DNA from 3 places in the Zoogloea sp. JDB1 genome. Region 3 is predicted to be linked to each of the others. Evidence: predicted binding sites of a transcription regulator. Region 3 holds the regulator's gene; each other region holds the start of a gene.
The links. Region 3 encodes sigma-54, which starts transcription at its own class of promoters, with help from an activator protein. Its sites were predicted from a motif close to TGGCACGCTTNCTGCTNA; they were not measured.

Region 1 (7,976 bases), 2.4 Mb from region 3:
AGACCTGCCGCGAGTACGGCGTCGACATCCTCTTCGCCGGTGGCCGCTACCTGTATCCGGCGCTCAAATCCGGCATCCCTTTTCTCGACATCAACCATGAGCGGGATTTCGGTTATGCCGGCTACGACGGCCTCGTCGAACTGGCGCAGCACATCGCCGACGTAATCGACAATCCGATCTGGGCCCAGCTCGTCCGCAAGCCGGCCTGGCACCGGCGGCCCGCCATGGCCCTGGCTTGCGCCTGAGGGGACTGACATGGCGATGGTACATATCTCGAACAAGCCGCTGACCGTCAATCCGCTCAAGGTCAGTCAGCCGATGGGCGCCACCCTGGCCGTGCTGGGGCTGGACCAGGCGGTGCCGCTGCAGCACGGCGCCCAGGGCTGTACCGCCTTCAGCAAGGTTTTCTTCACCCGCCACTTCCGCGAACCGGTAGCACTGCAGACCACCGCGATGGACCAGGTGGTGACGGTGATGGGCGCTGACAGCAGCGTCGTCGAAGCGCTGCGGACGGTGGCCGAACTCAACAACCCGGAAGTGATCGGCCTGATGACCACCGGTCTGACCGAAACCCAGGGGGCCGACATCGCGCGGACGGTCAAGGAGTTCCAGCGCAGCAGTCCGGAATTCATGGACATCAGCGTGATCCCGATCAACACGCCTGACACCCTCGGCAGCCTGGAGAGCGGCTACGCGCGCGCGCTGGAGGCCGTCATCGAGCACCTGGTGCCGGAGGGCCGGGTAGCCGGCTACCGGCCCCGGCAGGTGAACGTGTTGCTGTCGTCGATGCTGACGCCGGGGGACGCCGAAGCCGTGCGGGCCTGGGTCGAGGCTTTCGGCCTGCGTCCGGTGATGCTGCCGGACCTGGGCGGCAGCCTGGATGGGCATTTCGACCCGGCGGGCTTCTCGACCCTGTCGCGCGGCGGCGTGTCGCGCATCGATGTGGCGACAATGGGCAAGTCCGTCGCCACGCTGGCCGTCGGCCCGTCGGTCTTCACCGCTGCGGATCGGCTGAAAGCCCGCACCGGCGTGCCGGATCACCGCTTCGAAGGGCTGATGGGGCTGGCGGCATGCGATGCCTTCACCGAGGCGCTGGCCGGCATTTCCGGGCGCTCCGTCCCGGACCGGATCGACCGGCTGCGCGAGCAGCTGCTCGATGCGATGGTCGACACCCACTTCGTGCTCGGCGCCCTGCGCCTTGGCGTAGCCGCCGACCCTGACCACCTGGGCATGCTGGCCCGCTTCCTGACCGGCGTCGGCATCCATGTGGTCGCCGCGGTAGCGTCGAGCCGTGCGGAAGGGCTGGTCGATCTGCCGATCGAAGCGGTCGTCGTCGGCGACCTGGAAGACCTGGAAGCGCGGGCCCAGGCGGGCAAGGCCCAGGTGCTGATCGCCAACTCCCATGGCGCGGACATCGCGGAGAGGCTGCGCATTCCGCTACTCCGGGCCGGCTTCCCGCTGTACGACATCTTCGGCGGCTCAGCTCGCAAATGGGTCGGCTACGACGGGAGCCGCCAGGCGCTGTTCGACCTCGCCAATCTCGCCGGTGCCGCACGCCCGGAAATTGCGCCATACCGCTCCTTCTACGGAAAGGAGCGCCCTCCGGAAATGGACGGACACGTCCCGGTCGCCGCGTCCGGCGCATCAACACTTCTCGGTTGAAGGAGATCCCATGTTACGCATTGCATTTGCCTCAACGGACCAGCAAAAGGTCGATCTCCATTTCGGTGCTGCGGATCGCCTCGTCCTGTTCGACGTGGAGCCCGGGCGGGCCAGCCTCGTCGGCATCGGAGAGTTCATCAAGGCGGAAATGAAGGGCAGCAACAAGGACAAGGGGCTACCGCGGGAACTGCAGGGGGTGGCCCACCTGCCGTCGCAACCCTACGCCCCCGCGCCCGAGGACATATTGCCCCCACCGGACAAACCGCCGGAAGACAAGGTGATCGCCAAGCTGGACTTCCTGAAGGGCTGCGCTGCGGTCTATGCAGCATCCATCGGCGCATCGTCGATACGCCGCCTGATGGCCCTCGACGTGCAACCGATCATCGTGGACAACGGCCACGAGATCATGGACTTGCTGAACGAGGTCAGCTTTGCGCTGCATTACGGCGGACTGGCCTGGGTGGACCGCGCCGTGGCACGGCAGGAGAAATCACCCGAGTGCTTCGACAGCCTTGCCGACGGAACGTGGGACGTGGAGTCAACCGCCCTCAACCCGACAGTCATTCATCAACTGATCACCTCAATGGACGATTTAGCCTGACCGGTCTTCCCGCGGGGGGCGTGCCATCCACCGCAACAGGGGAGCGCTCGGAGCCTTGCCGGATAAATGGACTCTTGGGTTGTCCATTTATCCGGCCTTTTTCATTTCAGGCTCCGATGCTTTTTGCGCTGCTTGCACAGAGGCGAACACCGGTTGGACGGCGTTGTACTCAAACGAACGGTTTTATTTCCGGAAATTGAATTTCCAATTCAGAAGGGCGCGAAAATAAAAGGAAAAAGCAATTAAAGAATAATGGCATGCCCCTTGCTGAGCAATTTGCGCCAGTCTTCATTCAATCAAAAGGGGTAATAGAAATGAGCAAGAAACTGCGTCAATGCGCCATTTACGGCAAGGGCGGTATCGGCAAATCCACCACCACCCAGAACCTGGTCGCCGCGCTCGCAGAGGCCGGCAAGCGGGTACTGATCGTCGGCTGCGACCCGAAGGCCGACTCCACCCGCCTGATCCTCCACAGCAAGGCCCAGACGACGGTGATGCACCTGGCCGCCGAGGCTGGCTCGGTGGAGGACCTGGAGCTCGACGACGTGCTGCAGACCGGCTTCGGCGATGTGAAATGCGTTGAATCCGGTGGCCCGGAGCCCGGCGTCGGCTGCGCCGGCCGTGGTGTGATCACCGCCATCAACTTCCTGGAAGAAGAAGGCGCCTACGACGAAGACCTGGACTTCGTGTTCTACGACGTGCTCGGCGACGTGGTGTGTGGCGGCTTCGCCATGCCCATCCGCGAGAACAAGGCTCAGGAAATCTACATCGTCTGCTCCGGCGAAATGATGGCCATGTACGCCGCCAACAACATCGCCAAGGGCATCGTGAAGTACGCCAACTCCGGCAGCGTGCGTCTGGGCGGACTGATCTGCAACAGCCGCAAGACCGACCGTGAAGACGAGCTGATCATGGCCCTGGCCGAGCGCCTGGGCACCCAGATGATCCACTTCGTGCCGCGCGACAACGTCGTGCAGCACGCCGAAATCCGCCGCATGACCGTCATCGAGTACGACCCGACCGCGAAGCAGGCCGACGAGTACCGCGCGCTGGCCCGCAAGGTGATCGACAACACCAAGCTGGTGATCCCGACGCCGCTGGAAATGGACGGCCTCGAAGAACTGCTGATGGAGTTCGGGATCATGGAGCAGGAAGACGAGTCCATCGTCGGCAAGACCGCCGCTGAACTGGCCGTCGCCTGAGGCCCGTTCCGCCCACCCTGTCCGGCAGGCACGGGGGCTACTGCCCCCGAATGCCGCGCCGGACCGCAGCCTGGAGTTCGCCATGGCCATGATGATCGATCCGGATGCCTGCAGCCTGTGCGGCGACTGCAAGCCGGTGTGCCCGACCCGCTCGGTGCTGAAGAAGAGCGGCGTCTATTCCATCAACCCCGAAACCTGCACCGAATGCGATGGCGATCCGGCCTGCCTCGCCGAATGCGCGTCCGGCGCCATTACGCCGCTGTAGGCCGCGGTATGACGTCCAGACTTTCGGCGGAGCTCGCGCTGCGCATCGGCCTGGCGGCCCGCGCGTTACCGGGTGTGCCGGTGGCCGACGCGGTTCAAACCCTGATCGCGCTACTGGGGTTTCCGCTGACCGACCGCAAGCTCCGCTCGCTGACAGTGGCGCAATTGCGGGCCGCACCCGGCGGACGCCTCCCGCAGCTGCCGCGGCCGCAGCTGCGGGAGGCGCTGGCCTTTCTGGCGGACCGGGCGACCGTGAACATCATCGACACCACGATTCCGCCGATCCAGCGCTATGAGGATGGCGACATGCCAGGCTCCATCCGCATCGCCATTGCGTCCGACTCGGGGCTGCAGCTGGACGGCTTCTTCAACGCCTGCCTGCGTTTCCTGATCTTCCAGTTGAGCGCGACGGAAAGGCGGCTGATCGACGTGCGCGGAACGGCGGCCGCCAAGGCCGCGGACGACGGGAACCGATGGCGGGCGGAGTGCATTGCCGATTGCCATCTGCTGCTGACCGTCGGCGTGGGCACATCCAATGCGGCGCGCCTCATGCACCTCGGCGTCCATCCGCTGGGTTATGGGAGCCCGATGGACGCGCCCTGGGCCCTGGATCAGATCCAGTTGGTCCTGCAGGGCACGCCGCCGCCCTGGCTCGTGAAAGCCGGAAGGCTCGAGCGGCCACGCCCGCTGGCCATCCATTGCGGATCGAGCCTGCAATAGAAATTTCCCGATAGCTCATATCGACCCGTCCCGCCGGAATTGGCGCGACGGGTTTCTTATTTCATCCGAAAAAGCCGCGCGCACAATCGCGAACACCAAATTGTGCTTGGTACGTGGGCGAACGGATTTAAAAGCCTTGAAAAAATGGAGCCGAAATTGAGTTTTACGAACAAGGTCTTCAATACCTTGATTTGCCTGTAAATTCTTTTTTTCTGGATTTATTTGAATGACGTGGCACGCTCGATGCTAAATGGAATTGCCTTCCTGATCGAAAAGCTTTTTCGTTTCCACTCCGGTCAATCCGGAATCAATTGCAAGGAGAAATGCCATGCCCATGGTCCTGCTCGAATGCGACAAGGACATTCCCGAGCGCCAGAAACACATTTACCTCAAGGCGCCCGACGAGGACACTCGTGAATACCTGCCTATTGCCAACGCGGCGACGATTCCCGGCACCCTGTCCGAGCGCGGCTGCGCCTTCTGTGGCGCCAAGCTGGTGATCGGCGGTGTGCTGAAGGACACCATCCAGATGATCCACGGCCCGCTCGGCTGCGCCTACGACACCTGGCACACCAAGCGCTACCCGACGGACAACGGCCACTTCAACATGAAGTACGTGTGGTCCACCGACATGAAGGAAAGCCACATCGTGTTCGGCGGCGAGAAGCGCCTCGAACAGAGCATGAACGAGGCCTTCGACGAGATGCCGGACATCAAGCGGATGATCGTCTATACCACCTGCCCGACGGCGCTGATCGGCGACGACATTAAGGCGGTGGCCAAGAAGGTCATGAAGGAGCGGCCGGATGTGGACATCTTCACCGTCGAATGTCCGGGCTTCTCCGGCGTGTCCCAGTCCAAGGGCCACCACGTGCTCAATATCGGCTGGATCAATGAGAAGGTCGAGACGCTGGAGAAGGAAATCACCAGTGAATACACGATGAACTTCATCGGCGACTTCAACATCCAGGGCGATACCCAGCTGCTGCAGACCTACTGGGACAAGCTCGGCATCCAGGTGGTCGCCCACTTCACCGGCAACGGCACCTACGACGACCTGCGCTGCATGCACCAGGCCAAGCTCAACGTGGTGAATTGCGCCCGCTCGTCGGGCTACATCGCCAACGAACTCAAGAAGCGCTACGGCATTCCGCGCCTGGACATCGACTCCTGGGGCTTCAGCTACATGGCCGAGGGCATCCGCAAGATCTGCGCCTTCTTCGGCATCGAGGAGCGCGGCGAGGCGCTGATCGCCGAGGAGGAGGCCAAGTGGAAGCCCAAGCTCGACTGGTACAAGGAGCGCCTGCAGGGCAAGAAGATGGCGATCTGGACCGGCGGCCCGCGCCTGTGGCACTGGACCAAGTCGGTCGAGGACGACCTGGGCATCCAAGTGGTGGCCATGTCGTCCAAGTTCGGCCATGAAGAGGACTTCGAGAAGGTCATCGCCCGCGGCCGCGAAGGCACGTATTACATTGACGATGGCAACGAGCTGGAGTTCTTCGAGATCATCGACCTGGTCAAACCGGACGTGATCTTCACCGGCCCGCGGGTCGGCGAGCTGGTCAAGAAGCTGCACATCCCGTACGTGAATGGCCACGGCTACCACAACGGCCCCTATATGGGCTTCGAGGGTTTCGTGAATCTGGCCCGCGACACCTACAACGCGGTGTACAACCCCCTGCGCCACCTGGCCGCCGTCGATATCCGCGACAAGGCCCAGAGCACGCCGGTGATCATGCGGGAGGCTGCGTGATGCTGGAAGACAAGCTCGAGGACGTCTTCAGCTACACGGAGGAGCGCTGCCTGTGGCAGTTCTTCTCCCGTACCTGGGACCGCACCGAAAACATCCACGGCGTCGTCGATCAGGCCACGGCCCTGCTCACCGGCAAGCCGCCCAAGCGCGATACCCCGATGGAGCGTCTGCACTACGCCGACGGCCGGATCATGGCCGACGACCTGCGGGAGCGCTATCCGTGGGTGCGCGAAGCCGGCGAAGAGGAGATCACCCAGGTGATGGAGAGCCTCAAGGCCCGCCTGCTCGACACCACGATCGCCCGCTCCACCAACCGCGAACTCAATCACCACCTTTATTGAGGCACCACCGGGCGGAGGCCTCGGCACCTGCCCGCAGCCAAGGGGAATTCTCATGAGTGCATGTGATACGGCCGCCGTGAAGCCGGCCGAAGTGAAACTCGTCCCGAAGGACCGGGGCGGCATCATCAACCCGATGTACGACTGCCAGCCGGCCGGCGCCCAGTTCGCCGGGATCGGCGTCAAGGACTGCATTCCGCTGGTCCATGGCGGCCAGGGCTGCACGATGTTCGTGCGCCTGCTGTTCGCCCAGCATTTCAAGGAGAACTTCGACATCGCCTCCACCTCGCTGCACGAGGAGTCGGCAGTGTTCGGCGGAACCAAGCGGGTGGAGGAGGGCGTGATGGTGCTGGCCAAGCGCTATCCGAACCTGCGGGTGATCCCGATCATCACCACCTGCTCGACGGAAGTGATCGGCGACGACATCGAAGGCACCATCAACAACTGCAACCGGGCTCTCAAGGCCGAGTTCCCGGATCGCCAGATCTACCTGGCGCCGGTGCATACGCCCAGCTTCAAGGGCAGCCATGTGAGCGGCTATGCCGAGTGCCTGAAGTCGATGGTGAAGACTATCGCCAAGACCAAGGGTGCGCCGAACGGCAAGCTCAACCTGATCCCCGGCTGGGTCAATCCGGGCGACATCACACTCCTCAAGTACTACATGAAGGAGATGGGCGTCGACGCCAACATCCTGGTGGATACCGAGGATTTCGACTCCCCGATGATGCCCAACAAGGTCATCGACACTCACGGTCGCACCACCGTCGAGGACATTCAGGAAAGTGCCAACGCGGTCGCCACCGTGGCATTGGCCCGCTATGAAGGTGCCACCACCAGCGAGTACCTGCAGGATGCCTTTGAGGTGCCGCACAACCTGGTGAACACGCCCTACGGCATCAAGAACACCGACGACATGCTGCGCAAGATCAGCGAGATCACCGGCAAGGAGATCCCCGAGTCGCTGGTACGCGAGCGCGGCATCGCCCTCGATGCGCTGGCCGACCTGGCCCACATGTTCTTCGCCAACAAGAAGGTCGCCATCTTCGGCCACCCGGACCTGGTGCTGGGCCTCGCCCAGTTCTGCATGGAAGTGGAGCTGGAGCCGGTGCTGCTGCTGATCGGCGACGACCAGGGCAGCAAGTACAAGAAGGACCCGCGCATCGCCGAGCTCAAGGCCTCCGCCCACTTTGACATGGAGATCATCCATAACGCCGACCTGTGGGACCTGGAGAAGAAGATCGCCAAGGGCGAGGTGAAGCTCGACCTGATCATGGGGCACTCGAAGGGCCGCTACATCGCCATCGACGCCAACATCCCGATGGTCCGGGTCGGCTTCCCGACCTTCGACCGGGCGGGCCTCTACCGCAAGCCCACGGTGGGCTACAAGGGCGCGATGGAGCTGGCGGAGTCCATCGCCAACGCGATGTTCGCGCACA
Region 2 (7,976 bases), 560 kb from region 3:
AGGCTGTTGTCGTCCGGGCAGATGAAGGCCGGCGGTCAGATCCGCGAGATGCTGGGGCGCCGCAAGAGCGGTGCGACCTTCCCGATGGAGGTCGGAATGTCCGATCTCCAGTTGCCCAACCGGCGCATGTTCATTGGTGTCGTCCGCGACGTCTCCGAGGCGCGCCGCATCCAGCGCCAGCTGGTCGAAGACGCAGCCCGTCTGCAGCGCTACCACGACGAGTCGGAGCGCGAGCAGGAGCTGGCGATGAACATCATGGAGCGCCAGATCCGCAGCGACTGGCTGCACGACCGCGCGGTGCAGTATGCGGTGCTGCCGGCGCGCAATTTCTCCGGCGACGTGGTGGCCGTGGCGCGCGCGCCGGACGGCGCCCTGTACGCGATGCTGGCCGATGCCACCGGCCACGGGCTGGCCGCTGCGGTGAGCGTGCTGCCTGCGCTGGGAGCCTTTTATCGAGGGGCTGCGCGCAATGCACCGCTGACGAGCCTGGTGACCGAGCTCAACGATCTGTTGTGCGGCCTGCTGCCCGCCGGGCGCTTCGTTGCATCGGCGCTGGTACGCCTGGAGGCCGCTGCACCGCAGGGGCAGATCTGGGTCGGTGGCGTGCCCGACGTGCTGCTGATCGATGAGCGTGGTACGGTGCTGCAGCGCTTTGTTTCCCGGCAGCTGCCTCTCGGCATCCTGCCCTCTGCGGAGGCCGGGATTGCCTGCGAGGTCTTCGGCTGGAATGCTGCGTCGCAGATCGTGCTTTGCTCGGATGGCCTGACCGAGGCCGAGAACCGCCAAGGCCAGTCCTTCGGCAATGCCGGCCTGGAGCAGACCCTGCGTGCAACGCCGCCGGCGTCGCGGGTGGCCGGCCTGCGCGAGGCGCTGACCCGTCACCTGGGCCGCCAGTCGGCGGCTGACGATGTGTCGGTGCTGATCCTCGACTGTCTGGTCGATGGCGAAGGGGCCGCCCGGGCGTCGTGATGACGACCTATCCCTGCAGTGAGGGTGAATGAACTTGCCTCCACCTGTTACCCTCATAAGGGGAGCAGGTTGATGTATCTCTGGCGCACTTCATGCTTTAAAGTGCCATGTCTTTCCAGGGTGTTTTCTCATGCTTCGAGTGCTCGTTGTCGATTCCTCCCGAGAGCGTGCCGCGGACGTTTGCGCAGCGGTGGCGCTCGCCGGCCATCAGGTGGCGGCGGTGTTGTCGAATGCCTTCGATCTGTCCGAGCAGGTCCTGGCCACCAAGCCGGACGTGATCTTCATCCAGGCCGATTCCCCCAGCCGCGACACCCTCGAGCATCTGGCCATCATGAACCGGGACTGTCCGCGCCCGGTGCTGCTGTTCTCGCAGGATTCCGATTCGGCGGCGATCCGCCGGGCCGTGAAGGCCGGCGTTTCCTCGTATGTCGTTGATTCGGTGTCGTCCGAGAGGCTCGATTCGCTGGTCGAGGTGGCCATTGCCCAGTTCGAGGCCTTCCAGCATCTGCGTGCCGAACGGGATGACGCGACCCGCAAGTTGAGCGAGCGCATCATCGTGGACAAGGCCAAGGGTGTGCTGATGAAGGCCCGCGGCCTCGACGAGGATGCGGCCTATCACGCGCTGCGCAAGCTGGCGATGGAGCGCGGCCGCAAGGTGGCCGACGTGGCCCAGGATGTGATAGATATGGCCAACCTCCTACTCTGAATGGAGTAGTGCCCGGCAGGGCGTGGATATCGATGGGGCGGTGGCGCGAAGGCGCTACCGCCTTTTTTCTTGTGGATTTACCGGTCTTTCCTCGAAGTGGGCCGGAATGGTGCCGAAAAGCCGATTGCTGCACTGCGGAAGTGCATTCAAGGAGCGGAATGCTGCTACCTCTTAAGGGGTAGGTTTGTGTTCATTATGGGATTTTTTCTTTTAATCAATGACTTGTTGTTTTTGGCACGGTCCTCGCTAAGTCCTGGCAGAAGTCGGACCAACGGCGGCCCGGCTTGATCAGGCGATCAGACTTGGACAAAGGCGTCCATCCCCCCAGCGCGAATCGCGCGGGGAGATGTGACGCCTCTTTTTTTTGGGTAAGCGGATCAGGGGCATGTGATGAGCGCGCAATTCGACGACAAGATTCTTTCCCGCCGTGGCTTTCTGAAAGCTGGCGCGACTATTGGAGGTATGGCAGCGATGGGGACGATGCTCCCGGCGGGCGGCGCGTGGGCCGCGGGTTCCGACAAGCCGGAACTGGAAGAGGTGAAGATCGGGTTCATCCCGCTGACCGACTGTTCCTCGGTGGTGATGGCCTCGGTGATGGGCTTCGACAAGAAGTACGGCATCAAGATCACCCCGAGCAAGGAGGCCTCCTGGGCCGGCGTGCGCGACAAGCTGGCCAATGGCGAGCTGCATGCCGCCCACGTGTTGTACGGCCTGGTGTATGGCCTGCACCTGGGCATCGGCGGCCCGAAGAAGGACATGGCGGTGCTGATGACACTCAACAACAACGGCCAGGCGATCACCTTGTCCAACGGCCTGAAGGAAAAGGGCGCGGTGGATGGCGCCTCGCTGGCCAAGGTCGTCGCCAGGAAGGACAAGGAATACACCTTCGCCCAGACCTTCCCCACCGGTACCCATGCCATGTGGCTGTACTACTGGCTGGCTGCCCACGGCATCGACCCCTTCAAGGACGTCAAGAACATAGTCGTGCCGCCCCCGCAGATGGTCGCCAACATGCGCGTCGGCAACATGGACGGCTACTGCGTCGGCGAGCCGTGGAACCAGCGGGCGATCGTGGACAAGATCGGCTTCACTGCGGTGACGACCCAGGATATCTGGACCGACCACCCGGAAAAGGTGCTGGGATCGACGGCCGAGTTCGCTGCCAAGTACCCCAACACCGCCCGCGCGATGATCTGCGCGATCCTCGAAGCCTCCAAGTGGATCGATGCCAGCGCCGCCAACCGCGCCAAGACTGCCGAAACCGTGGCGGCCAAGAGCTACGTGAATACCGATGTGGACGTGATCCGCAGCCGCATGATCGGCCAGTACGAAAATGGCCTCGGCAAGAGCTGGTCCGAAAAGAACTACATGAAGTTCTACAACGACGGTCTGGTGAATTACCCCTATCTGTCCGACGGTATGTGGTTCCTCACCCAGCACCGTCGCTGGGGCTTGCTCAAGCAGGACGTGGATTATCTGGCGGTGGCCAAGGCGATCAACAAGACGGAGCTGTACAAGCAGGCCGCCGGCATCGTCGGCGTACCGGTGCCCAAGTCCGACTTCCGCACGTCCAAGCTGATCGACGGCGTGGTGTGGGACGGCAAGGATCCGAAGAAGTACGCCGCCAGCTTCAAGATCCACGCCTGACCTGTAGGGGCGAGTCCGCTCGCCCAGCACTGCCGATCCACATCCGCGGGCGAAGCGATTCGCCCCTACAGAATTCTGGAGACCCAGATGAGCACTGCGACCCTTACCTCTGGCCTCGTGACTGTCGGGCCCGACACCGAAGCCGTTTCCGATACGCGGAATGACATCATCGTTGCCAAGCAGGAGGCCTCAATGGTTGCCGCACCTGTCACCCCGGCGCCAGCAGCCGAACCGTCTGTTTCCATCGGCGAACGCTGTGGCTCTTTCCTGCGCGCGGTGCTGCCGCCGCTGCTCGGCTTTGCCTTCATCATCGGCCTGTGGGCGCTGGTGGCGATGAAGTCCGCCGATTTCCCCGGCCCGGCAAAGACCCTTGATGCGGCCATCACGCTTTTCTCCGATCCCTTCTACCAGAACGGGCCGAATGACCAGGGCATCGGCTGGAACATCCTGTCGTCCCTCAAGCGGGTTGCCATCGGCTTCGGCGTGGCGGCTCTGGTCGGCATCCCGATGGGCTTCATCATCGGTCGCTTCGCCTTCATGAACAGCATGCTCGAACCGATCATCAGCATCCTGCGCCCGGTCTCGCCACTGGCCTGGCTGCCGATCGGCCTGATGGTCTTCAAGGCTGCCGACCCGGCCTCCACCTGGACCATCTTCATCTGCTCCATCTGGCCGATGATCCTCAACACCGCCCAAGGCGTGCAGCGCGTGCCGCAGGACTACCTGAACGTGGCACGGGTGCTGAACCTGTCCGAGTTCAAGATCATCACCAAGATCCTCTTCCCGTCCGTGCTGCCCTACATGCTGACCGGTATCCGCCTGTCCATCGGCACCGCTTGGCTGGTCATCGTGGCCGCCGAGATGCTCACCGGCGGCGTCGGCATCGGCTTCTGGGTGTGGGACGAATGGAACAACCTGAAGGTCGAGCACATCATCATCGCGATCTTCGTGATCGGCATCGTTGGCCTCGTGCTCGAACAATGCCTGCTGCTGATCGCCCGCCGCTTCAGCTACGGCAACAACTAACCGGCCCGGATCGAGGAGTCCTCACATGAACGCAATCGTAAAGGTCGAAAACGTCGGCATGACTTTCGACACCAAGAAGGGCCGCTTTGTCGCGCTGCAGAGCGTCAATCTGCAGATCCGCCAGGGCGAGGTGGTGTCCCTTATCGGCCACTCGGGCTGCGGCAAATCCACGCTGCTCAACCTGATCGCCGGCCTTACGCTGCCCACCTCCGGCGCGATGATCTGCAACGGCCGCGAGATCGCTGGCCCCGGCCCGGAGCGGGCGGTGGTCTTCCAGAACCACTCCCTGCTGCCCTGGCTGACCTGTTTCGAGAACGTCCATCTGGCCGTCGAGCGCGTCTTCGGCGCCAAGGAAGGCAAGGAGAAACTCAAGGCCCGTACCAACGCTGCGCTGGAGATGGTGCACATGAGTCATGCGGCGCAGAAGATGCCCCACGAGATCTCCGGCGGCATGAAGCAGCGCATCGGCATCGCCCGCGCCTTTGCGATGGAGCCGAAGATCCTGCTGATGGACGAGCCCTTCGGCGCCCTCGATGCGCTGACCCGCGCGTCCCTGCAGGACGAGCTGATCGGCGTGATGGAAAAGACTGGCGCCACTGTGGTGATGGTCACCCACGACGTGGATGAGGCGGTGCTGCTGTCCGACCGGGTGGTGATGATGACCAACGGCCCGGCGGCGACCATCGGCGAGATCCTCGAAGTGAAGCTGGCCAAGCCGCGCGACCGCCTGCAACTGGCCCACGATCCGCACTTCGCGGAATGCCGTGGGGCGATCCTGGAGTTCCTGTATCAGAAGCAGATGAAGAAGGCGGCCTGAACGGGGGCCTGGCACTGAAGCAGAGTGGCCCGGGCATGTGCCCGGGCCTTTTCGTTTTCGTAGCCAGTCGGCGCAAACCGTGGCAGCGGATTCACTCACCTGCGGACGCCGCGCAAGCGGCTGGGGGGCGCATGACCCACCCTATGGGGCGTGCTCGCTGGCCGCTTGCGGGCTTACTTCAGTGCGAAGCCCAGCGCGTTGAGGGCTTCCACCAGGCGGTCGCGGCCGGACAGGGAGCCGGCGTCGCGGACGCGCTTGGTCGAATGGTTGGACCAGGTGCCGCGCACCTTCATGCCCTGGCTGGTGTAGAAGGCGCTCATCGCGCTGTCGTAGTACTCCAGGCCGGCCTGCTGGGCGGGCAGGGAATAGGTTTCCTGATGCAACACCACGGACTGCAGCGGACGCGGCTTGACCGAAGCAGGCTGCTGCGGGTCGGGCGTGCCGACGCACAAGCCGAACATCGCGACGACCTTCGACGGCAGTTGGAGTTCGGCTGCAACGTCTTCCGGCCGGTTGCGCATCGCACCGATATACACGGTGCCGAGGCCGAGGGATTCGGCGGCGGTGACTGCGTTCTGCGCCGCCAGCGCGGCGTCGATGACGCCTACTTCGAACATTTCCAGGTAGTCCAGTGCGGCCGGGGTTTCGCCGAGCTTCTGCGCGACCGCCTCCAGGCGGGCCAGGTCGGCCAGCCACACCAGCAGCAGCGGGGCCTGGCGGATGTGATCCTGATCGCCGGCCAGCTCGGCCAGACGGGCCTTGCGGGCCGGATCGCGGACGGCCACGACGCTCCATGCATGCAGGTTGGAGGAGCTGGCGGCGGACTGGGCGGCGGCGATGATCGCGGCGAGGGTGTCGTCGCTGACCGGGTCGGGCAGGTAGGCGCGCACCGAGCGGTGGGCCAGCAGGTGATCGATGATGGGGGAACCGGCGGACGGTACGGCGACGTCGGCGCTGCCGTAACGGGCCTGGTAGAGGGATGCGGTGCTCATGGGATTCCTGGCTGTGGTGAAGGCGGGCGGCAGGGGCGCCTGGCCCCGTCGCCGGGAATCCCGATTTTACCGCCAACGGGCCTGCCCGGTCCGCCGGCGGTGGCGGGCTTATTCCGCGCTGCTGCTGCGGTGACGGCTGCGCGGCGCAACGGCGGTTTCGCCGCTGGCTTCGCTGGCGTCCGTGTCGTCGCTGCTCAGGGCGTCCGACACTTGGCGGACCTGTTCTTCCACCAGGTCGGCGCCGCGGGCCGCGGCATCGGCCAGCTCGTTGAAGCCGGCTTCGGCCTGACGCAGGGCCTTCTTCACGTGGCCGATGGCAGCTTCGCCGTTGGCGTCGGCACTGCGAGCGGCATGTTCGAGCTGGCGGTTGAGGGCCTGGTCGAACACGGCGACCTGGTCGCGGGCTAGCTTCAGGATGGACTGATGCGCATCGCCGATGATCTCGAAGTATTCACGGACCAGATTGGCTGAGTCGGCGCGCCAGTCGGACAGGCGCTCGACGGGTAGCGCGTCGAGCTTGATCTCGCTGCGGGAGGCCAGCTCCTCCAGATGCTCGCGGCCTTCCTCGAAGAGCTGGCGGCCGTTGCGCAGGGCCAGGTCGGCAAGCTTCTCGGTGGCCTCAACCCATGCACGCGATGCCGCGTGCAGGTTGTCGAGGGTGGAGATACGGGTCTGTTGGATGTCGGACGGGGACAGGTACATGGCATTCTCCTGGGATGGTGGGCCGTTTCAGGCTACGGCCCGGGAATTGCAGGCACGTGACAGACCCGCCGTCGCCGTGGGAGTTCAATGCCGGGAGAATAGGTCGCGGATCTTGCAGAGTGTGGTGGTGATGTCGAAACGCGGGTCGGGCAGCGCTTCGCCTGCCAGGATACGGGCCAGGGCCGAGTCGGGTTGTTGTTCTCCTGTCAGCAGTACTTCGGCGCCGCGCTTGGCCATGTGGCGCACGAAGCCTTCGCCAGCGCTGGCGGCGATGACCACCTCGACGCCGTCGAGCGGATGCGGGCCGTCGTCCTCGAAGTGGTGCAGCACCTGCTCGCGGGCCAGCACGATGGTGTCCGGGGCGGGCAGCGGCGAGCCCGGGATGCAGTCGTAGACCAGCCAGTTGCGGGCCTGGCCGGCATGGCCGGCGACGTGGCGCTCACCGGTGACGGGAATGGCGATCTTCATCTGTGGCTCCGCTCAGTGGGCCGCGCGCAACTCAGCCGCCTCGGCCTCGTCCTGGGTCAGCTCCTCGGGCAGGCAACCGATCGGCAGGCCGAGGTCCTGGCCCTCGCCCTCGAAGCGCACCAGGTAGATCTCCTCGCTCGGCATGGCTTCCACGTGGCCGAACTGGACCACCACGCCGCGGGTGCCGGCCGCGGCGATCAGCGCGCCTTCCTCATAGCCGGGCAGGCCGCCGTCGTTGAACAGGTCTTCGCGGCAGAACACCACGTCTCCGAGCTGGTATTGGACGATGTCTTCCATGAGTCTTCTCCGGTTTCAGGTGGTGATGCGCCAGTGCAGCAAGTTCGGTGCCACGCCCGGCACGCTTTTCGCTGATTGACTGGATAGCGCCGGCTGGCGGCGTATCTTGATGTGGAGAGTGCGATGGAATGGTCCGACGAGCGCCACCTGCTTGGCCTGGCGGAAATGGATGACACCCACCGGGAGTTTGTGGCACTGGTGAATGCGGCCGGGGCGGCCACTGGAGCGGCCTTCGTGGAGGCCTTTGCGGCCCTGTGCGCGCACACCGAGACGCACTTCGCCAACGAGGAGACGTGGATGCGCGACAGCGCCTTTCCGGCGGAGGGCGAGCATGCCGGCGAGCACCGTCGGG
Region 3 (7,976 bases):
GAGAAGCTGGTCGAGAAGGTCAGCGAGAAGACCGTAGGCACCGCCCACGGCCCCTTCCGCCTGTGCGCCTTCGAGGACAAGACCTCCGGTGACGTCCACCTGGCGATGGTGTACGGCGACATCACTGCGGACGTCGAAACCCTCGTCCGCGTTCATGAGCCGGTGTCGGTGCTGGACTTCCTCGACACCTCCAGCGGCCGCCACAGCTTCCCGGTGGACGCCGCCCTCAAGCGCATCACCGAGCACGGCAACGGCGTGATGGTGCTGCTGTACCGCCCACAGAGCGGCCAGGAGCTGCTCGCCCAGCTGTCCGGCGATCCCGCCGCCGCCAAGCCGGCCCAGAAGTGGGATCCGCGCCTGTTCGGCATCGGCGCCCAGATCCTGCGCGAGCTCAAGGTCGGCAAGATGAAGCTGTTGGCCAGCCCGCGCAAGATCCCGAGCATGGCCGGTTTCGGCCTGACCGTCGTCGGCCACGTCGCGCCCGAAGCCTGAGCCACCGGCCCACGAATCCTCCTTTCAGGTAAACCCATGCCCCGTTACGACAACATCCCCGAAATCGCCCCGAACCTCGACGGTCAGGGCCTCCGCGTCGGCATCGTCATGTGCCGCTTCAACATCGACGTCTGCGAAGGCCTGCTGTCTTCCTGCACCGCCGAGTTGCTGCGCCTCGGCGTCGCCCCCGACGCGATCACCATTGCCACCGTGCCCGGCGCCCTCGAAGCCCCGCTGACCCTGCAGGTCATGGCCAAGAGCGGTCGCTACGACGCACTGGTGGCCCTCGGCGCGGTGATCCGCGGCGAGACCTACCACTTCGAGCTGGTCTCCAACGAGCAGGGCGCCGGCATCACCAGCGTCACCCTGGACACCGGCGTGCCCATCGCCAACGGCATTCTCACCACCGAGGACGATGACCAGGCCCTGGCCCGCATGCAGGTGAAGGGTGCCGACTGCGCCCAGGCCGCTGTCGAGATGGCCCGGCTGCTGAAGGCACTGGCATGAGCACGCCGAACAAGTCTCCCCGCCGCCGCGCCCGCGAATTCGCGCTGCAGGGCATCTACCAGTGGCTGCTGAGCCAGTCCTCGCTGACTTCCATTGAAAGTCAGATGGGCGAAGTGGGCGGTTTCGACAAGTGCGATCGCGACCTCTTCCTCGGCCTGCTTCGCGGCACCATTGGCAATGCGCCGGACCTGCAGGTGGCCTTTGCTCCCTATATCGAGCGTCCCCTCAACGAGCTGTCGCCGATCGAGCGCGGCATCCTGCTGATGGCCACCTTCGAGCTGGTGCATCGCCCGGAAACGCCGTACCGCGTGATCATCAACGAGGCCATCGAGCTGGCCAAGGGTTACGGCGGCACCGACGGCCACAAGTTCGTCAATGGGGTGCTCGACAAGCTCGCTGCCCGCGTGCGGGCCGACGAGGTGGAAGCCAACGCCCAGCAGCGTCGCGCCCCCCGCAACAACGGCAATTCGAACTGATCCGGCCCCGCCGCCGGACAGTCCCTGCGCGATGCCCTCCGAATTCGCCCTGATCCGCCGGCACTTCACGCGTCCCGCCCGCCACACCGACCTGGCGGTGGGCGACGACGCGGCGCTGGTCCGACCCCGGGCCGGCATGCAGCTGGCCATCTCCACCGACATGCTGGTGGCCGGCACGCATTTCTTCGCCGACACCGATCCGGAAGACCTGGGCTGGAAGACCCTCGCGGTGAACGTCTCCGACATCGCCGCGATGGGCGCCGAACCACGCTGGGTAGTCCTTGCGGCCAGCCTGCCGAACGCCGACGAAGCATGGATAGAAGCCTTCGCACGGGGCTTCTTCGCCTGCTGCGAGGCCTTCGGCATCGACGCGATCGGCGGCGATACCACGCGCGGCCCCCTTAACCTGTGCCCAACCATTTTTGGTGAGGTGCCCACCGGCACCGCCATCACCCGCTCCGGCGCCCGCCCCGGCGACGACCTGTGGGTGTCCGGCGCACCGGGACGTGCAGCCCTCGGCCTCGCCGACCTGCGCGGCGAGATCCGCCTGGCCAAGGCCTACCGCGACGACTGCCTGGCGGCCCTGCAACGGCCGCAGCCGCGGGTCGCCCTCGGCCTGGCCCTGCGCGGGCTCGCCAGCGCAATGCTGGACGTCTCCGACGGCCTCTTCGGCGACCTGAACCACATTCTCGAACTGTCCCGCGTCGGCGCCGAGATCGACGAGGCCAGGCTACCCCTCAGCATGCTGACCGACGCCTGCGGCGACGCAGCGCGGGCCTTCACCGCCTGTAGCGCCGGCGGTGACGACTACGAACTGCTGTTCACCGCGCCGGCCGACCGCCGTGGCGGCATCGAGGCTATCTCGCAGAGTCTGGAGTTGCCACTGCACTGCATCGGCCGCATCACGGCGCAGACAGAACAACTCTCGCTACGCACTCGCGACGGCCAGTTGCGACTGGCGCGGGCCAGCGGCTACGACCACTTCGGCCGCAGCGCATGAAGCCCACGCCGCGCTTCCTGGTTTCCGATCCGGCCCATTTCGTGGCCCTCGGATTCGGCTCCGGCCTGGCACCGAAGGCTCCCGGCACCTTCGGCACGCTGGCCGGGTGGGCGCTGTTCCCCTTCGTGTCGGCGCCGCTGTCCGACCCGATGTTCGCCGCGCTGCTGGTGGCCTGTTTCCTGTTCGGCGTGCTGGCCTGCGAACGCACCGGCCGGGCCCTCGGCGTGGCCGACCACGGCAGCATCGTATGGGACGAGATCGTCGCGATCTGGCTGGTGCTGTGGCTGACCCCGACCACGCTGGCCTGGCAGGCCGCCGCCTTCGTGACCTTCCGCTTTTTCGACATCGTCAAACCGCCACCGATCCGCTGGGTGGACGAACGCACCCGTGGCGGCTTCGGCGTGATGCTCGACGACCTGCTGGCCGCCGGCTATTCCCTGCTGGTGCTGGCCATCCTGATGAGAATCACCGGCTGATGGACGCTCAACTGGAAACCCTGTCCCGCCTCGTCGGCGAGCATCTGCAGGCCAAGGGCTGGCGGCTCGCCAGCGCCGAATCGTGCACCGGCGGCTGGGTCGCCGAAGTGGTCACCGCCACGGCCGGTAGTTCGGCCTGGTTCGACTGCGGCTTCATCACCTACTCCAACGACGCCAAGTGCGCACTGCTCGGCGTCTCGCCGATGACGCTGGCGCGTTACGGCGCGGTCAGCGAACAAACCACCGCGGCAATGGCCAGCGGCACGCTGGAACGCGCCGAGGCCGACCTGGCCCTGTCAATCTCGGGCATCGCCGGCCCCACTGGCGGCTCCCCGGAAAAACCCGTCGGCACCGTCTGCTTCGGCTGGATCCGCAGCGGCGAGGCGGCCCAGACCGCCACCTGCCACTTCGACGGCGACCGGGAGGCTGTGCGCCGCCAGGCCGTCGTCTTTGCCCTCGAAGAACTGCTCCGCCGCTACCGCTGAAGATCTCTGACGCCGGCGCGCGCGGCATCAAGAAAAGTCGCCTGGCATGCTGATTGCAATAATGCTCAGCAATTTCGCTGGACGCCCGCCAATGACTGTATAAAATACCAGCATCGCCACATACCTCGTGGCGAAAATTTGCTGCGGCACCTGCGTCCACTCCTACGCAAACTCTGTGCCATAATCTCCAAAACCCTTATCACAAGGATCAAGACAAATGGATGACAACAAGGCCAAGGCTCTCGCCGCTGCTCTTTCGCAGATCGAAAAGCAATTCGGCAAAGGCTCGATCATGCGCCTCGGTGACGGCGAGGTCGAAAGCGACATCCAGACCGTGTCCACCGGCTCCCTGGGCCTCGACATCGCCCTCGGCATCGGCGGCCTGCCCCGTGGCCGGGTTGTCGAAATCTATGGTCCCGAATCCTCCGGCAAGACCACGCTGACCCTCCAGGTCGTAGCCGAGATGCAGAAGCTCGGCGGCACCGCCGCCTTCATCGACGCCGAACACGCGCTGGACGTCACCTACGCCCAGAAGCTCGGCGTGAACATCGGCGACCTGCTGATCTCCCAGCCGGACACCGGCGAACAAGCCCTCGAGATCGCCGACATGCTGGTGCGGTCCGGCGGCGTGGACGTGGTCGTCATCGACTCCGTCGCCGCCCTCACCCCGAAGGCCGAAATCGAAGGCGAGATGGGCGACCAGCTGCCCGGCCTGCAGGCCCGCCTGATGTCCCAGGCCCTGCGCAAGCTCACCGCCAACATCAAGCGCACCAACACCCTGGTGATCTTCATCAACCAGATCCGCATGAAGATCGGCGTGATGTTCGGCAGCCCGGAAACCACCACCGGCGGCAACGCGCTCAAGTTCTATGCCTCGGTGCGCATGGACATCCGCCGCATCGGCACCATCAAGAAGAACGACGAGGTGATCGGCTCCGAAACCAAGGTCAAGGTCGTCAAGAACAAAGTCGCCCCGCCGTTCCGCGAGACCCTGTTCGACATCCTGTACGGCGAAGGCACCTCCCGCGAAGGAGAGATCATCGATCTGGGCGTCCAGCACAAGTTCATCGACAAGTCCGGCGCCTGGTACGCCTACAACGGCGAGAAGATCGGCCAAGGCAAGGACAATGCCCGCGAGTTCCTGAAGACCAACCCGCACATCGCCCGCGAGATCGAGAACAAGATCCGCGTGGCCGTCGGCCTGCCCGAGATGGCGGCGCTGCCGCCGGCGGCAGCTGCAGCGGCCTGACGACGCGGACGAGAACGCTACGCCGATGGTCGCAAGCCTGCATGAACGCGCCCTGCGCTGCCTGGCCCAGCGGGAACACTCCCGCGCGGAGCTGGCGCGCAAGCTCGGCGCGCTCGGCAGCCCCGAGGAGGTCGATGCCGAGCTCGACCGCCTCGTGGACCTCGGCCTGTTGTCCGATGCCCGTTTCGCCGACGCCTACGTGCGCGCCAAGGCCAGCCGCTTCGGCGCCGCCCGCCTGAAACTGGAACTGAGCCGCCGTGGCGTATCCTCCGAACTGATCGGCGACGCGATCGACGAAAACACCGGCGAAAGCGAACTCGAACGTGCCCGCGACATCCACCGCCGAAAATTCACCACACCACCCGCAGACGCGCGAGAATGGGCACGGCAGGCGAGATTCCTTCAAGGTCGCGGCTTTTCCACCGAAATCATTCGTAGAGTCCTGAAAGAACACCCCGGCGATGAGCCTGCTTAAAGTCAGCAACCTACGCAAGAAGTACAAGGCCCGCACGGTCGTTCACGACGTTTCCTTCAACGTCGGCAGCGGCGAGGTCGTCGGTCTGCTCGGCCCCAACGGCGCCGGCAAGACCACCTGCTTCTACATGATCGTCGGTCTCGTGGCCGCCGACGGCGGCGAGATCACCCTCGACGACGAGGTGCTGACCCATCGCCCGATCCACCAGCGCGCACGCCTGGGCCTGTCCTACCTGCCGCAGGAGATGAGTGTCTTCCGCAAGCTGACGGTGGCCGAGAACATTCAGGCCGTGCTCGAGTTGCAGAGCCTCTCCAAGGCGCAGATCGCCAGCCGCCTTGACGAGCTGCTGAACGAGCTGGGCATCGAGCACCTGCGCGACAGCACCGCCATCTCCCTGTCCGGCGGCGAACGCCGACGCTGCGAGATCGCCCGTGCCCTGGCCACCGACCCGCGCCTGATCCTGCTCGACGAACCCTTCGCCGGCGTCGACCCGATCGCCGTCATCGACATCCAGAAGATCATCCGCTTCCTGAAGGACAAGGGGATCGGTGTGTTGATCACCGACCACAACGTCCGTGAAACCCTCGGCATCTGCGACCGTGCCTTCATCATCAACGCCGGCGAGGTGCTGGCCAGTGGCCGCCCGGACGAGATCGTTCACAACGAACAGGTCCGCCAGGTATACCTCGGCGAGCACTTCAGGCTCTGAGGCCCGATACGACTCATGAAGCCCAGCCTCCAGCTAAAACTCTCCCAGCATCTCGCGCTGACACCTCAGCTGCAGCAGTCCATCAAGCTGCTGCAGTTGTTGACCCTCGAACTCAACCAGGAGATCGAGAAGATCCTCCTGGAAAACCCCATGCTCGAGCGGGAAGAGCCCGAGGGCGACCTTGGCTCGAGCCGCGTCGAGGCCCCCGGCCCCGTGGCGCCGGCAGGCAGCGAAGCCGCGCACGAACGCGAGCAGGAGCAATCCCGGGAGTCGGAACGCGAGCGCGAACCGGACCATGATTTCGACAGCAGCGGCGAAGCCGGTGAATGGGCTGCAGCGGGCAGTGGTGGGCAACGCGACGACGATGACGAGACCGACTTCCAGGAGTTCCAGGCCGCCGTGCCGTCCCTGCGCGACCACCTGGACGCCCAGGTTGCGCTGACGCCGCTGTCCGACCGGGACCGGGCGCTGGTGCGCTTCCTCATCGAGGCCCTCGACGACGACGGCTACCTCAGCCAGGATCTGGCCGATCTGCTGCCGCTGCTGCCCCCCGAACTGGAAATCGAACTGGACGATCTCAAGATCGCCCTGCGCCAGATCCAGAGCCTGGACCCGGCCGGCATCGGCGCCCAGGACGTGGGCCAGTGTCTGGCCCTGCAGTTGCACACCCTGCCCCCCAGCGAGGCCCGTGAACTGGCCATCGCAATCGTCAGCGAGCATCTCGAACTGCTCGCCGCCCGCGACTTCCTGAAGATCAAGCGCGCACTGCGCTGCAGCGACGACACCCTGCGCGAAGCCCACGCCCTGATCCTCGGCCTCAACCCGCGCCCCGGTGCCCAGTTCTCCCAGGCCGACACCCGCTACGTGGTGCCCGACGTGGTGGTCCGCAAACAGCGCAGCAACTGGGTCGTCAGCCTCAACCCAGATGCGATGCCGCGTTTGCGCATCAACCAGCTGTATGCCCAGATCCTGCGCGACAACCGTGGCGCCAGCGGTTCCCTGTCCAGCCACCTGCAGGAGGCGCGCTGGCTGATCAAGAACGTGCAACAGCGTTTCGACACCATCCAGCGGGTTTCGCAAGCGATCGTTGACCGCCAGCGCCAGTTCTTCGATTATGGCGATGTGGCAATGCGACCGCTGACCCTGCGGGAAATTGCCGAACAACTGGATCTACACGAATCCACCGTTTCGCGGGTGACCACCCAAAAGTACATGGCCACACCGCGGGGCATTTTCGAGTTCAAGTATTTTTTCGGCAGTCACGTTGCCACCGACAGCGGTGGGGCTGCTTCCTCGACGGCGATTCGGGCGCTGATTCGCCAGCTCGTGGGAGCGGAAGACAAGAAGAAACCCTTGTCCGACGCCAAGATTGCCGAGTTGTTGGGCCAGCAGGGTATCGTCGTGGCTCGTCGGACAATTGCAAAATACCGCGAGTCCCTCGATATTCCGCCGGTCAGTCTGCGCAAAACCATCTGACAGAAAGGTAGCAACCATGAACCTCAACATCACGGGGCATCACGTCGAAGTTACGCCGGCCATCCGCGAGTACGTCACGAGCAAGCTGGACCGCGTGATCCGTCACTTCGACAACGTCACCAGCGTCGGCGTGATCCTCTCGGTGGAAAAGCTGCGTCAGAAGGCCGAAGTCACCGTGCACGTGCGCGGCAAGGACATCTACGTCGAGAACGAAGATGCCGACATGTACGCAGCCATCGACGGGCTGATCGACAAGCTTGATCGTCAGGTCCTGAAGTACAAGGACAAGACCAGCGACCACGGTCACGACTCCCTGAAGCAGCACCTCGCCGAGTCCTGATTCCCGGCGTCGAGTAATACCCTTTTCCCCGGGACCGTTGTGGCTATAATGCGCCCCAATTGACACAACGGCCCCGGCGGCCTCCGCCTCCGGATCTTCCTGAATCGCCTTTCACCGGCAACCTGTGTCGGCCCGTTCCGCACACGGGAGAGTCCTCGCATGAACCTCATCGCCAAACTTCTGCCGCCGACCAATGTAGTCGTCGGACTCGAGGCGAGCAGCAAGAAGCGCGCTTTCGAGCAAGCCGGCCTGCTGTTCGAGAACAACCACGGCATCGGCCGCAGCACCGTC

Region 1: vnfD (nitrogenase vanadium-iron protein, alpha chain) is a predicted target of sigma-54. The motif match lies at 4,682-4,699, and genes of this name have one in related genera.
Region 2: AC1PPK_RS08250 (CmpA/NrtA family ABC transporter substrate-binding protein) is a predicted target of sigma-54. The motif match lies at 1,908-1,925, and genes of this name have one in related genera.

Annotation. Positions count from the first base shown of each region.
Region 1 covers NZ_CM161496.1:3,726,799-3,734,774, reverse strand. Annotated here, with positions in the region: gene nifE (nitrogenase iron-molybdenum cofactor biosynthesis protein NifE) at 1-245, shown strand, start outside; gene nifN (nitrogenase iron-molybdenum cofactor biosynthesis protein NifN) at 256-1,662, shown strand; gene AC1PPK_RS16890 (NifB/NifX family molybdenum-iron cluster-binding protein) at 1,673-2,263, shown strand; gene nifH (nitrogenase iron protein) at 2,578-3,465, shown strand; gene AC1PPK_RS16880 (4Fe-4S dicluster domain-containing protein) at 3,548-3,730, shown strand; gene AC1PPK_RS16875 (dinitrogenase iron-molybdenum cofactor N-terminal domain-containing protein) at 3,739-4,449, shown strand; gene vnfD (nitrogenase vanadium-iron protein, alpha chain) at 4,778-6,202, shown strand; gene vnfG (V-containing nitrogenase subunit delta) at 6,202-6,543, shown strand; gene vnfK (V-containing nitrogenase subunit beta) at 6,596-7,976, shown strand, end outside.
Region 2 covers NZ_CM161496.1:1,862,073-1,870,048, forward strand. Annotated here, with positions in the region: gene AC1PPK_RS08240 (SpoIIE family protein phosphatase) at 1-969, shown strand, start outside; gene AC1PPK_RS08245 (ANTAR domain-containing response regulator) at 1,100-1,675, shown strand; gene AC1PPK_RS08250 (CmpA/NrtA family ABC transporter substrate-binding protein) at 2,066-3,322, shown strand; gene ntrB (nitrate ABC transporter permease) at 3,410-4,348, shown strand; gene AC1PPK_RS08260 (ABC transporter ATP-binding protein) at 4,374-5,165, shown strand; gene AC1PPK_RS08265 (NADPH-dependent oxidoreductase) at 5,339-6,157, opposite strand; gene AC1PPK_RS08270 (hypothetical protein) at 6,266-6,859, opposite strand; gene AC1PPK_RS08275 (NifB/NifX family molybdenum-iron cluster-binding protein) at 6,944-7,327, opposite strand; gene AC1PPK_RS08280 (nitrogen fixation protein NifZ) at 7,340-7,624, opposite strand; gene AC1PPK_RS08285 (hemerythrin domain-containing protein) at 7,748-7,976, shown strand, end outside.
Region 3 covers NZ_CM161496.1:1,298,394-1,306,369, reverse strand. Annotated here, with positions in the region: gene ribBA (bifunctional 3,4-dihydroxy-2-butanone-4-phosphate synthase/GTP cyclohydrolase II) at 1-492, shown strand, start outside; gene ribH (6,7-dimethyl-8-ribityllumazine synthase) at 529-999, shown strand; gene nusB (transcription antitermination factor NusB) at 996-1,475, shown strand; gene thiL (thiamine-phosphate kinase) at 1,507-2,475, shown strand; gene AC1PPK_RS05725 (phosphatidylglycerophosphatase A family protein) at 2,472-2,951, shown strand; gene pncC (nicotinamide-nucleotide amidase) at 2,951-3,436, shown strand; gene recA (recombinase RecA) at 3,654-4,685, shown strand; gene recX (recombination regulator RecX) at 4,711-5,160, shown strand; gene lptB (LPS export ABC transporter ATP-binding protein) at 5,147-5,869, shown strand; gene AC1PPK_RS05700 (RNA polymerase factor sigma-54) at 5,885-7,345, shown strand; gene hpf (ribosome hibernation-promoting factor, HPF/YfiA family) at 7,362-7,685, shown strand; gene ptsN (PTS IIA-like nitrogen regulatory protein PtsN) at 7,845-7,976, shown strand, end outside.